DNA from 2 places in the Pseudoalteromonas sp. 68 DY56-GL68 genome. Region 1 is predicted to be linked to the other one. Evidence: predicted binding sites of a transcription regulator. Region 1 holds the regulator's gene; the other holds the start of a gene.
What was found. The regulator ArgR, encoded in region 1, controls arginine synthesis, uptake and breakdown. The targets are predictions, from matches to a motif close to ANTGAATANNTATTCANT.
Positions count from the first base shown of each region.

Region 2: NYF15_RS03025 (aspartate aminotransferase family protein) is a predicted target of ArgR. The motif match lies at 2,445-2,462, and genes of this name have one in related genera.

Region 1 is NZ_JAOCZL010000008.1:216,815-222,126, forward strand. It holds gene cgtA (Obg family GTPase CgtA) at 1-204, opposite strand, end outside; gene rpmA (50S ribosomal protein L27) at 362-619, opposite strand; gene rplU (50S ribosomal protein L21) at 637-948, opposite strand; gene ispB (octaprenyl diphosphate synthase) at 1,359-2,330, shown strand; gene mdh (malate dehydrogenase) at 2,426-3,361, opposite strand; gene argR (transcriptional regulator ArgR) at 3,587-4,054, shown strand; gene NYF15_RS06340 (Dyp-type peroxidase) at 4,051-4,950, opposite strand; gene NYF15_RS06345 (ABC transporter ATP-binding protein) at 5,013-5,312, opposite strand, start outside.
Region 2 is NZ_JAOCZL010000006.1:487,124-492,435, forward strand. It holds gene NYF15_RS03000 (YHS domain-containing (seleno)protein) at 1-85, shown strand, start outside; gene NYF15_RS03005 (cupin domain-containing protein) at 93-1,010, opposite strand; gene grxC (glutaredoxin 3) at 1,092-1,331, shown strand; gene NYF15_RS03015 (FMN-binding negative transcriptional regulator) at 1,378-1,809, opposite strand; gene NYF15_RS03020 (FMN-binding negative transcriptional regulator) at 1,989-2,261, opposite strand; gene NYF15_RS03025 (aspartate aminotransferase family protein) at 2,576-4,135, shown strand; gene NYF15_RS03030 (lysine N(6)-hydroxylase/L-ornithine N(5)-oxygenase family protein) at 4,146-5,312, shown strand, end outside.

The DNA of each region.
Region 1 (5,312 bases):
CTCTGCTTTATGAAAACGCTCAAATTGATAGTCAATAAGTGTGTTTAAGTTTTCATCAGCTTGTAGATAGACACTGCCACCATCGCCGCCATCACCGCCGTCAGGACCGCCATCCGGCACATATTTTTCACGTCGGAAAGATACGACACCGCTGCCGCCATCACCCGCGTCACAACGAATTTCTACTTCATCTACAAACTTCATGATTACTCACTTTAAGATTGGCTTATTAATAACTCTATTATACACCTAATTATATAGCTAAGCATCTTCGTACAGTGCCGAAGATGCTTAGCTATATAATCGAGTACCTTAAAACAAAAAACCCCGCAAAGGCGGGGTTTTTCAAATATCGAGATGATTACTCAGCTACGATATTTACGTATTTACGGTTTAAAGGACCTTTCTGTTCGAATTGAACTTTACCATCTGCTTTTGCGAAGATAGTGTGGTCTTTACCGATACCTACGTTAGCGCCAGCGTGGAAACGAGTACCACGTTGACGAACAATGATGCTGCCCGCTAGAACTGATTCGCCACCAAAACGCTTAACACCTAGGCGTTTGCTTTCTGAATCGCGACCGTTACGAGTACTACCAGCTGCTTTTTTATGTGCCATTTCTCAGTACCTCTAAATTAAGCGCTAATGCCAGTGATTTTAACTTCAGTGAACCATTGACGATGGCCCATTTGCTTACGAGAATGCTTACGACGTCTAAATTTAACAATCTTCACTTTCTCACCGCGACCGTGTGAAACAACCTCAGCTGTCACTTTACCACCGTTTACGAACGGTACACCGATCTCGATTTTCTCACCATCAGCAACTAAAAGTACTGAATCAAATTCAACTGCTGCACCAGTTTCAACGTCTAATTTCTCAAGACGAATTGTTTGACCTTCAGTCACACGGTGCTGTTTACCACCACTTTGGAAAACCGCGTACATAATTAACTCCGTCTGTGCGCCCTCAAATCGACGCAACTAAAATATTCTTCAATAGGGCGCGAAGTTTACGCTAATGCGCAAAAACTAGCAAGCCTCTTTTTCGATAAAATGAATAAAAAATAGCTGCATTGAGAGCAATTCAATATTTTCCCTTATTTTATCCTAAAAACGCCTCTTGCCAAGCGCTTTTTACGATCTTGTGACAATTAAATTTCAGTCACAAAACCGAGTCACCGAGGTAGTAATACCGATTACTTATTAAACAAGGTGATAAACTTAACTCCACAAATTTTGCCCTAAATAAAAAACTTTAAGGTGTTTTTTTGGTGAATCGTCACAAAATATCGAGCAAGCGCAATTTTTGATGTACAATCAGCCCCGTATACCCATAAAAATCGGCTCGGAGATCAATGGATATAAAAGCTATCCAGACGTTAATTGAAAGTGAAATGAATGACGTCAATCAACTAATACACGCCCAAATGCGCTCAGACGTCGCATTGGTAAACCAGCTTGGCTTATATATAGTAAACAGCGGCGGCAAACGTGTACGCCCTATGTTAGCTATTTTAGCGGCAAAAGCACTTGGTTATGAGGGTAAAGACCACATTACGCTTGCCACCATCATAGAGTTTATTCATACCGCAACCTTACTACATGATGATGTTGTAGATGAATCTAACCTGCGCAGAGGAACACCCACTGCTAATGCAGAGTTTGGTAATGCAGCCAGCGTATTAGTAGGTGATTTTATCTATACTCGTTCATTCCAGTTAATGGTTGGGCTGGGTAAAATGCCTATTATGCAAACACTTGCAGATGCAACGAATGTCATCGCAGAAGGCGAAGTACTACAATTGATGAACTGTAATGACCCTGACACCACAGAACAAAGCTATATGCAGGTTATTTACAGCAAAACCGCTAAATTATTTGAGGCTGCTACCGGTTTAGCCGCCATTATCACTGAGCAAAATCAACACACCCTTGATGCCTTAAACTTATACGGCATGCATTTAGGCACCGCCTTCCAGCTTGTTGATGATGTGCTTGATTACAATGCAGATGCCACGCAACTTGGTAAGAATATTGGTGATGATTTAGCTGAAGGTAAACCTACCCTACCGCTAATCTACGCAATGCAAAAAGGCACACCAGAGCAAGTTAAGCTAGTACGCGAAGCCATTGAGCTTGGTAATGGTATGGACCACTTAGAGAGCATTCTAACGGCATTAGCTGATACTAAAGCCCTTGAGTTTGCGATGCAAAAAGCAGAACAAGAAGCCGACAAAGCGATTGCTTGTATTGCCTTTTTACCAGATACACCGTACAAGCAAGCACTTGAGAGTTTAGCCCGTATCGCCGTTGCACGGGATCATTAAACTCAATTTATTCGAGCCACAAAAAAGCCTGCAATTGCAGGCTTTTTTACTATTGAGGACATCGACTAGAGAATATCCCCATTTTCATCTGGGTATTAACCGTTGATGAAATCAACACCTTCTTGGATGTCTTTGTTAAGTGTCGCTAACATATCATTCTTAGCTTGCTCTTCAAAAGCACTTAACTCACCGTAAGAAAGGATTTCTTCAACACCGTTTTTACCTAAACGTACTGGGTGTGCGAAGTATGCTGCGTCGCCGTTCTCAACTGCAACGTATGCGTAATCAACAACTTCTTCACCTTGTAAGCCTTTAACTAAAGACATACAAAAACGAGCTGCAGCTGCACCCATTGAAAGCGTCGCTGAACCGCCACCCGCTTTAGCGTTAACAACTTCAGTACCCGCATTTTGGATACGTGGTGTTAATGCTGCAACTTCTTCGTCGGTGAAAGTAACACCTTCCACTTGAGAAAGAAGAGGAAGAATAGTCGTACCTGAGTGACCACCGATCACTGGAACTTTAACGTCTGTAGCGCTTAAACCTTTAAGCTCAGCAACAAATGCTTCTGAACGGATCACGTCAAGTGTTGTGATACCGAATACACGATTCGCATCGTAAGTACCCGCTTTTTTGAATACTTCAGCAACGATTGGCACAGTACCGTTAACTGGGTTAGTGATGATACCTACTAACGCTTTAGGGCAGTTTTTAACGATGCCTTCAGCTAATGTTTTGATGATACCTGCGTTTACGTTGAAAAGGTCCGCACGGTCCATACCCGGCTTACGCGGCATACCCGCTGGGATAAGAACGATATCACAACCAACTAAAGCATCGTCTAGGTTGTCAGCACCAAAGCCTTCAACTTTAACGTCTGTTGGGATGTGAGAAAGATCAACCGCTACACCAGGAACAACAGGGGCAACATCGTATAACGATAATTCAGAACCTGCAGGTAAACTTGTTTTTAATAATAAAGACAATGCTTGGCCGATACCGCCAGCTGCGCCTAAAACAGCAACTTTCATTGGAATTCTCCGTAATTTGAGGTAGGAAATACTTGTGGCCCTAAAGATAATGAAATTAGCGACTAAAAACAAATTTATCCTGCTTATTTCGCATATAATTTCGACCATAGTTGTAAACTATGCTGTAAAGTGTCTTCATTTGGCCGACAAATTCAAACAAATACTGCATAAGTATGCATAATTGTGTAGAATTACCTCACATTTTATGAATAAAGATACGACAGCATGCAACCTCAAGATAAACAAGAAGCACTAATCAAAGCGTTTAAATCGTTATTAAAAGAAGAAAACTTCGGCTCACAAGGCGAAATTGTAGATGCATTAAAAGAGCAAGGCTTCGATAATATCAGCCAGAGTAAAGTCTCGCGCATGTTGAGTAAATTTGGTGCGGTACGTACTCGTAACGCGAAACAAGAAATGGTGTATTGCTTACCGGCTGAAATGGGCGTACCAACAGCGAAAAGCCCACTACGTCAGCTTGTTATTGACATTATGCATAACGAAATGATGATCATCATTCGCACCAGTCCAGGTGCTGCACAGCTTATTGCACGTTTACTTGATTCATTAGGTAAAGCAGACGGTGTGCTGGGAACCATTGCAGGTGACGATACTATTTTTATTGCCCCTGCAAAGGTCTCTGAAATTGACGTTACGCTTGAGCGTGTTCGAACCTTATTCGATACAGTTTAAAGTTGCTTTAGAAAATTCACTGACGGGGCGAAAAATGCCGATCCCATATCAGCTTGTGTGAAATCAAGCCAATGATCATAATGCTCGCCCTGCCCTAAACGACTTTTCAGTACATGTTCAAACGAGTCACCTTGCGCGGCACACGACACCATAAGTATGCCCTGTTTGTGAACGTCGCCAAATGGCATACTCTGATTGAGTAATAGCGGCTGACCATGCTCGTCTTTAAGCTCTGATCTCACTGCATGGCTCGTCTCAATTGCCGGCACAACCAAGGTATTATCAAGGCGAGTACGCCCCATTATTTGCTCTTGTTCTGATAAAGACAAGTACTGCCACACCGTTAGGTCGTGGACAAACCGCTGCACATGAATATAACTACCTTGATCTTCAAAATGTCCTGGTTTATTGACTAGTGCCGTACTGCGTTTTTGTCTTCCGTGGGGCGTGTCGCCGGCGTAGATAAAACCATTAAAATCTCGCCCATCTAAAAAACGAAAATTACGAACTTGCTCCACCAGTTCAACATCCGGTGTAAACAATTTTAAAATTTGCAGAGCAAATAAATGATTGACGTCTTCACGGTCAGAGCGGATTTGCACAAATAAATCGAACGGTTGTACGCTTACAACATGTTCACTGTGTGTGACATTAGGAAAGCTCTGTAATTGACTTGGAATAAACTCAGGCAATATATGCGGCCAATATTGCGCCCCAACAGCAACAACACAAGACAGCATAGCCTCAGAAAACTGATCAGAAAATTCGTCTTGTATTACATTTACACGCTTTAGTTTTTTTCGTAATGACTCATCTTGGCCATCATAGACGTTAAAAAACAGGTGCAAACCATGTAAGTTTGCTTCAGCACAAATCCCAGATTGCGCTTGCGCCATAGTGAATCCTTAGCTATTCATTATCAGGCACACAATCAACAATTTAGGATTTCACATCATGTTTAATCTCGAAAAAAATTGACCGTGTGCGGCATTATTTTTATTTTTACTGGCTGTTCGACCGAGAAAACGTGGTCTTGCTCTGCGGCCACTTCGAGCTCCTGCCCTGCAATATTAATACGGTACACATAACGCGTGCCGATAAAACGTCTTTGCAAAATAGTTAAGCCTTGAGCATCGCCATTTTCTGCTTTACACAATTGAATATGATGAGGGCGCACATAAATTTGACCTTGTACGCAATCATGGTTACCTGCATTGATTGACGATACAACCCCGAACACCGTCTCATATTCAGTTGC
Region 2 (5,312 bases), on a different contig from region 1:
ATGGGCTGAAAACATTCCTAAACATATTAAAGAAGCAAATGATCATTGGCCAGACGTTGAAAATGTAAGTGCTGATGACCTTTAATTTATAGTTAGTGACCAACCATCGCACTTCTAACAGCACCTGGGGCTTCGCCTTGGTGCTGTTTAAACGCTTTTCTAAAAGCGGCTTCTGTCTCGTAACCACTTAACTGTGCTATTTCTGCAATACTAATATCACTACAAATCAGCAATTTACGGGCTTCTATTAAACGCCATTTAAGCAAATATTTCATCGGACTTAAGCCAACTAGTTTTGTGAACTTATCTGCAAAATTAGAACGACTCATTGAAGCTTTACTGGCAAGTGACGCTAAATTCCACGCATATTCTGGTTGTTGATGAATTGCATTAAGTGCTTTGCCTATACGATTATCAAACAACGCCACCAACATACCATTATTTAACTTACCAGCTTCAACTTGCTCTCTAAGTATTTCTATAAACACCAAATTAGAGAGTTGATCGACTATGGTATAACAGCCTGTGCGCCTTTGCTGTAACTCCACAATCATCATATCAATTAATTGCATTATTCTTGAATTACACGATGAACTTGTAGCGGGAATGTGTAAAAACTCAGGTAAAGCATCTAAAAGTGGATTAACTAGGGTGTGATTAAACTGAAAAAAACCACAAACCATATTCGTTGTTTCACCCGCCCCTTTTGCAGGCTGATTGACTAATTTTTTTGCTGGTTTAATCGGTGAGCTCGATATTATGTGTTGATGATCTCTTGGGAAAACAACAAGATCTTTTTCATTCAATACGATAGTTTCGTTCTCAAAATGCAGCCATGCTTGCCCTTTACCAATTAAATGAAATGGAATCCGGCGAGAGCCCGATGTATCAACAGCCCACGAGCCACAAAAATCACCATTAACGTATACTTCGGCCCTCAAGGACATTCGCTCAAGTAACACACTAAGCGGATCAGGATCATTTAAATAAATATTTGGACTTTCAGACATAATTTTAGCTACATGCAACATAGAGAAAAAATTAACACAGCTTAAACTAGCCACATCGGTTAAATCACTTAGGACTAACTCATGGCTAAGATCAAAATGTACCACAAAGACTATTGCCCATACTGTCGAGCGGCAAAGCAACTGTTTAAAAAGTTAGGTTGGCAATACACAGCAATAGAAATCTCAGATAACGACCGACTTTTTCAGGAAATGGTTTCACTAAGTGGTCGTAGAACTGTCCCACAAATATTTATTAATGATGAACATATTGGTGGTTTTGATGATTTTCAGCACTATGTTAAACAGCTAAGCCATAGCTAAATTAGCTTTAGCAATAGGAGAAGATACACGCTACAGCAAGTAAAACTTAGCTATTGATATCTTTTCCTATACCTACCTCAGTTTTCAACATATATGATAATAAGCTTTGCGCATCAGGATGCTTATCTTTTTTTAACCCTGCTACAACACCTTGTTGATCAGCTACTGATTTATGCTGGCCTAACTTTTCTTTTGCCTGAATTGAGTCAAGTTTGATTTTAATACCAACAATCCCTCGTAGTAGCTTCGCTTGATAGTCATCTGGCAGCAAATTAGTGTCGTTTAAAATACTCGGTTCGTATTGGCTAATTAACTCATCTAAGCAAGCTAAGGTATTGTCGTCATCAAGGTATTCAACCTTGCCTTTTGTATGAACTGCGGCGTAGTTCCACGTCGATACAGCGGGCTTTTCTGCATACCAAGTGGGTGATACATTATACCCAAACCACCTCAAGATACAGAATTCAGCGTTTCTCATGGGCTTAATGTCAAGGCGTTACTTTGTAAGAATGGCACTCCCTTTTAAGAAGTAACAACGCAGAGAGTAAGTTCTTGAGAAACGCCCTAAGGGTTGGTTTAAAAGCGATTTATTCGGCGTTATTGACTTTAACAAGGGAAAAACCATTCTTTTCAGTCAATGCCTTGCCTAAATCACTTTTAATTCCAACTGAAACTCGGATCTTGAGGTGGTTTGGGTATACGCGGACCATTAAAAACCACTAATACACGCGTATCTTGCAAGCTTTTACCATGACGATTCGCCCGTGACACATGACCATATAAAGTACCAAACTCACCTTCGTCTGGTTTATACACCAATGGCAAATGTGTGGCTTCAAATTCACTGTCTATCATCAGCGCAAAGCTATAGTTTTTTATAAATTGTGAGACTCGCTCTGGTGTCATTTTCCACTTGTTGGGTGTGTGCATGCTTTTCTCATATTGTTAAAATTGCTCTGATTGTTTGAATCTATCATTGTAATTGATAAAGAATTTTCTACTAGTCTTTACCCGCAACTTAAAGCACAAATAGTGTCATGCCCTTTAACCAATTCGGAAAACTAACAAATCAAGATACCGTTAAATTAGAGTAAAATAATTAAATGATAATTGTTTGCATTAACATTTAATGCATGATACCTTCCTAATTATCGGTACAGGGTGTTGCGGATTTTAATTAATTGGAGACGGAAAAAGCTTTTCTTGTCTCTTGGTTACTAAATCAATGTTAAAGGATATACAGAATGGAAAATTTTAAACCGCCGCAATATCAATGGATTAATGATTCTAACTATCAAACTAAAACCAAACAAACTGATGCCCCACTTTTTGGTGTTTCGCCAATGCAGGATTACTCACAATTAATGCAATTGGGTATAAGCACTCTAAGCGAGCGCATTAAAAAAGTTAATTCCCCGACCAGCGGAGTGCAACCTGCACAGTTGCAAGACGAATTTGCAGCCATTGATCTAAACACACCTTTAAGTGACATAAATCAAGTCCTCGAAGAGCTAGATCACCTTTATTTAAAACACGCGATATACTTCCATCATCCAGATTACCTTGCTCACTTAAATTGCCCAGTAATGCTTACATCCCTGCTGGCAGAGTTGTTTAGCTCTTCGATAAACACCGCTGTTGAAACATGGGATCAAAGTGCAGGCGCAACACTTATAGAACAAAAAGTGATTGATTGGACATGCCAAAGAATCGGTTACGATGAAGGCACAGACGGCGTGTTTACCACTGGCGGAACCCAGTCAAATTTAATGGCATTATTACTTGCACGTGAGTTGGCAGGCAAATTAGAACCACAAAGCCATACAAATATTACTTCAGGCTTAAGCAGTAATGCACATCGTTATCGCATTCTTTGTTCTGAATATAGCCATTTTAGTATTCAAAAAGCAGCCGCATTATTGGGTCTTGGTCATGATGCTGTTATCAGTGTTGCGTGTGATGAAAATCGCTGTATTGATACCCATAGCCTCGAAAACACATTAAATGAACTTCAAAGAGCAAATTTATTACCAATTGCGGTAATCGCCACGGCTGGTACAACAGATTTTGGCGCAATCGACCCGATAGCAAGCATTGCTCATTTATGTAAAAAGCATAACTGTTATTTACACGTCGATGCGGCTTATGGTGGCGCTTTGTTAGTATCACAACGCCATAACGAACGTTTGTTAGGCATTGATTTAGCTGACTCTGTCAGTATTGATTTTCACAAAACATTTTTCCAGCCAGTATGTTGCTCTGCCCTATTGGTTAAAGACAAGCGGTTATTGAGCTTTCTAACTTATCACGCCGATTACCTCAATCCAAAGGCTCAAGCACAAGCCGGCGTTCCTGATTTAATAAATAAAAGCTTACAAACAACGCGCCGATTCGATGCGTTAAAGCTCTGGTTAAGCTTAAGAACAGAAGGGCCTGATGCGATTGGTGCCATGTTCGATACCTTGCTTGAAAAAACACAACAGGTATACCAACGCTTAACACGTCATAGCCTGTTACAAGCTGCACAAGTTCCATCACTCACTACACTCGTATTTCGATTTAACGATAGCGCCTTGAGCCAAACTCAGCTTGATGAATGCAACCGCACTATTCGCAAGACCTTAGCTCAAAGTAGCCGTGCCATGATTGCAGCAACAAAAGTGAACAATATTCAGTATTTAAAATTCACTTTATTGAACCCTCATGCATCGATAGACAGCATAGACGACGTATTGAATGAAATTTGCAAAATTGGCGAACAATATGTGATCGACTGCAAAAGCAAACAACTGTGCACAGCTTAAGGAAAAGACAATGAAACCAGAAATTTATGATTTAATCGGAATAGGTGTAGGCCCATTTAATTTAAGCTTAGCAGCGCTTTCTTCGCCCCTTTCAGACTTGAAGACGCTATTTGTTGACAGTCGCCCTAAATTTGATTGGCATCCTGGTATGTTATTAGACTCTGCGAGTCTGCAAACCCCTTTTATGTCAGATTTAGTGACGATGGCAGACCCGACAAGTCAGTTCAGTTACTTAAATTTTGCCAAGCAGACTGGTAAATTGTATTCGTTTTATATTCGCGAGAACTTCTTTTTACCGCGACAAGAATATAATCAGTATTGCCAGTGGGTGTGCCGTCAGTTAAATAATCTCAAGTTTAATTTTCACGTAGAAAACCTCGAATACGAGCAACAGCTCGACTGTTACCGAGTCTCAGGCAAAGATAAAGTGACTGGCAAGGTACAAGATTTTTATTGTAAACATTTAGTGCTTGGTACCGGTACTCAACCTTGGCTACCTGAATTTTGCCCGACCGATAAGCACATAACTCACTCTTCACAGTACCTTAATAACAAAGCAATGTTACAAAGCAAGTCTGACATTACTATTGTTGGCAGTGGTCAGAGTGCAGCAGAGATTTTCCATGATTTACTGCTAGATATTGATAAATTTGGCTATCAATTACGCTGGTTGACGCGTTCACCGCGGTTCTTTCCTTTAGAGTACACCAAGCTTACTCTGGAAATGACATCGCCTGAGTATATTGATTATTTCCATAGTTTACCAAGTGCGAAGCGACAACAACTTATCCACTCGCAAAAGTCGCTTTATAAAGGAATTAATTCAGAGCTCATTAACGATATTTACGATTTGCTCTATCAAAAGAAACTGAATTGCGATTTCTCAGCCGAGCTTTTAACGAATACCTCATTAACTAACATTAAACAAGAAGGCCAAAAACTTGCCCTCTCATGCCTACATAACGAGCTAGAGCAAGATTTTAGCTTTAATACTAATGCACTTGTAATGGCGACAGGCTATCAATACCAGTTACCCACCTTCATTGAACCATTACGTCATAAATTAAATTTCGATGAGAACGGCGAGTTACAAGTAAAACGTAACTATAACATTGATGATCAGGGTCGCATTTTTGCACAAAACCTAGGCCTTAACAGCCATGGATTAACCGTGCCA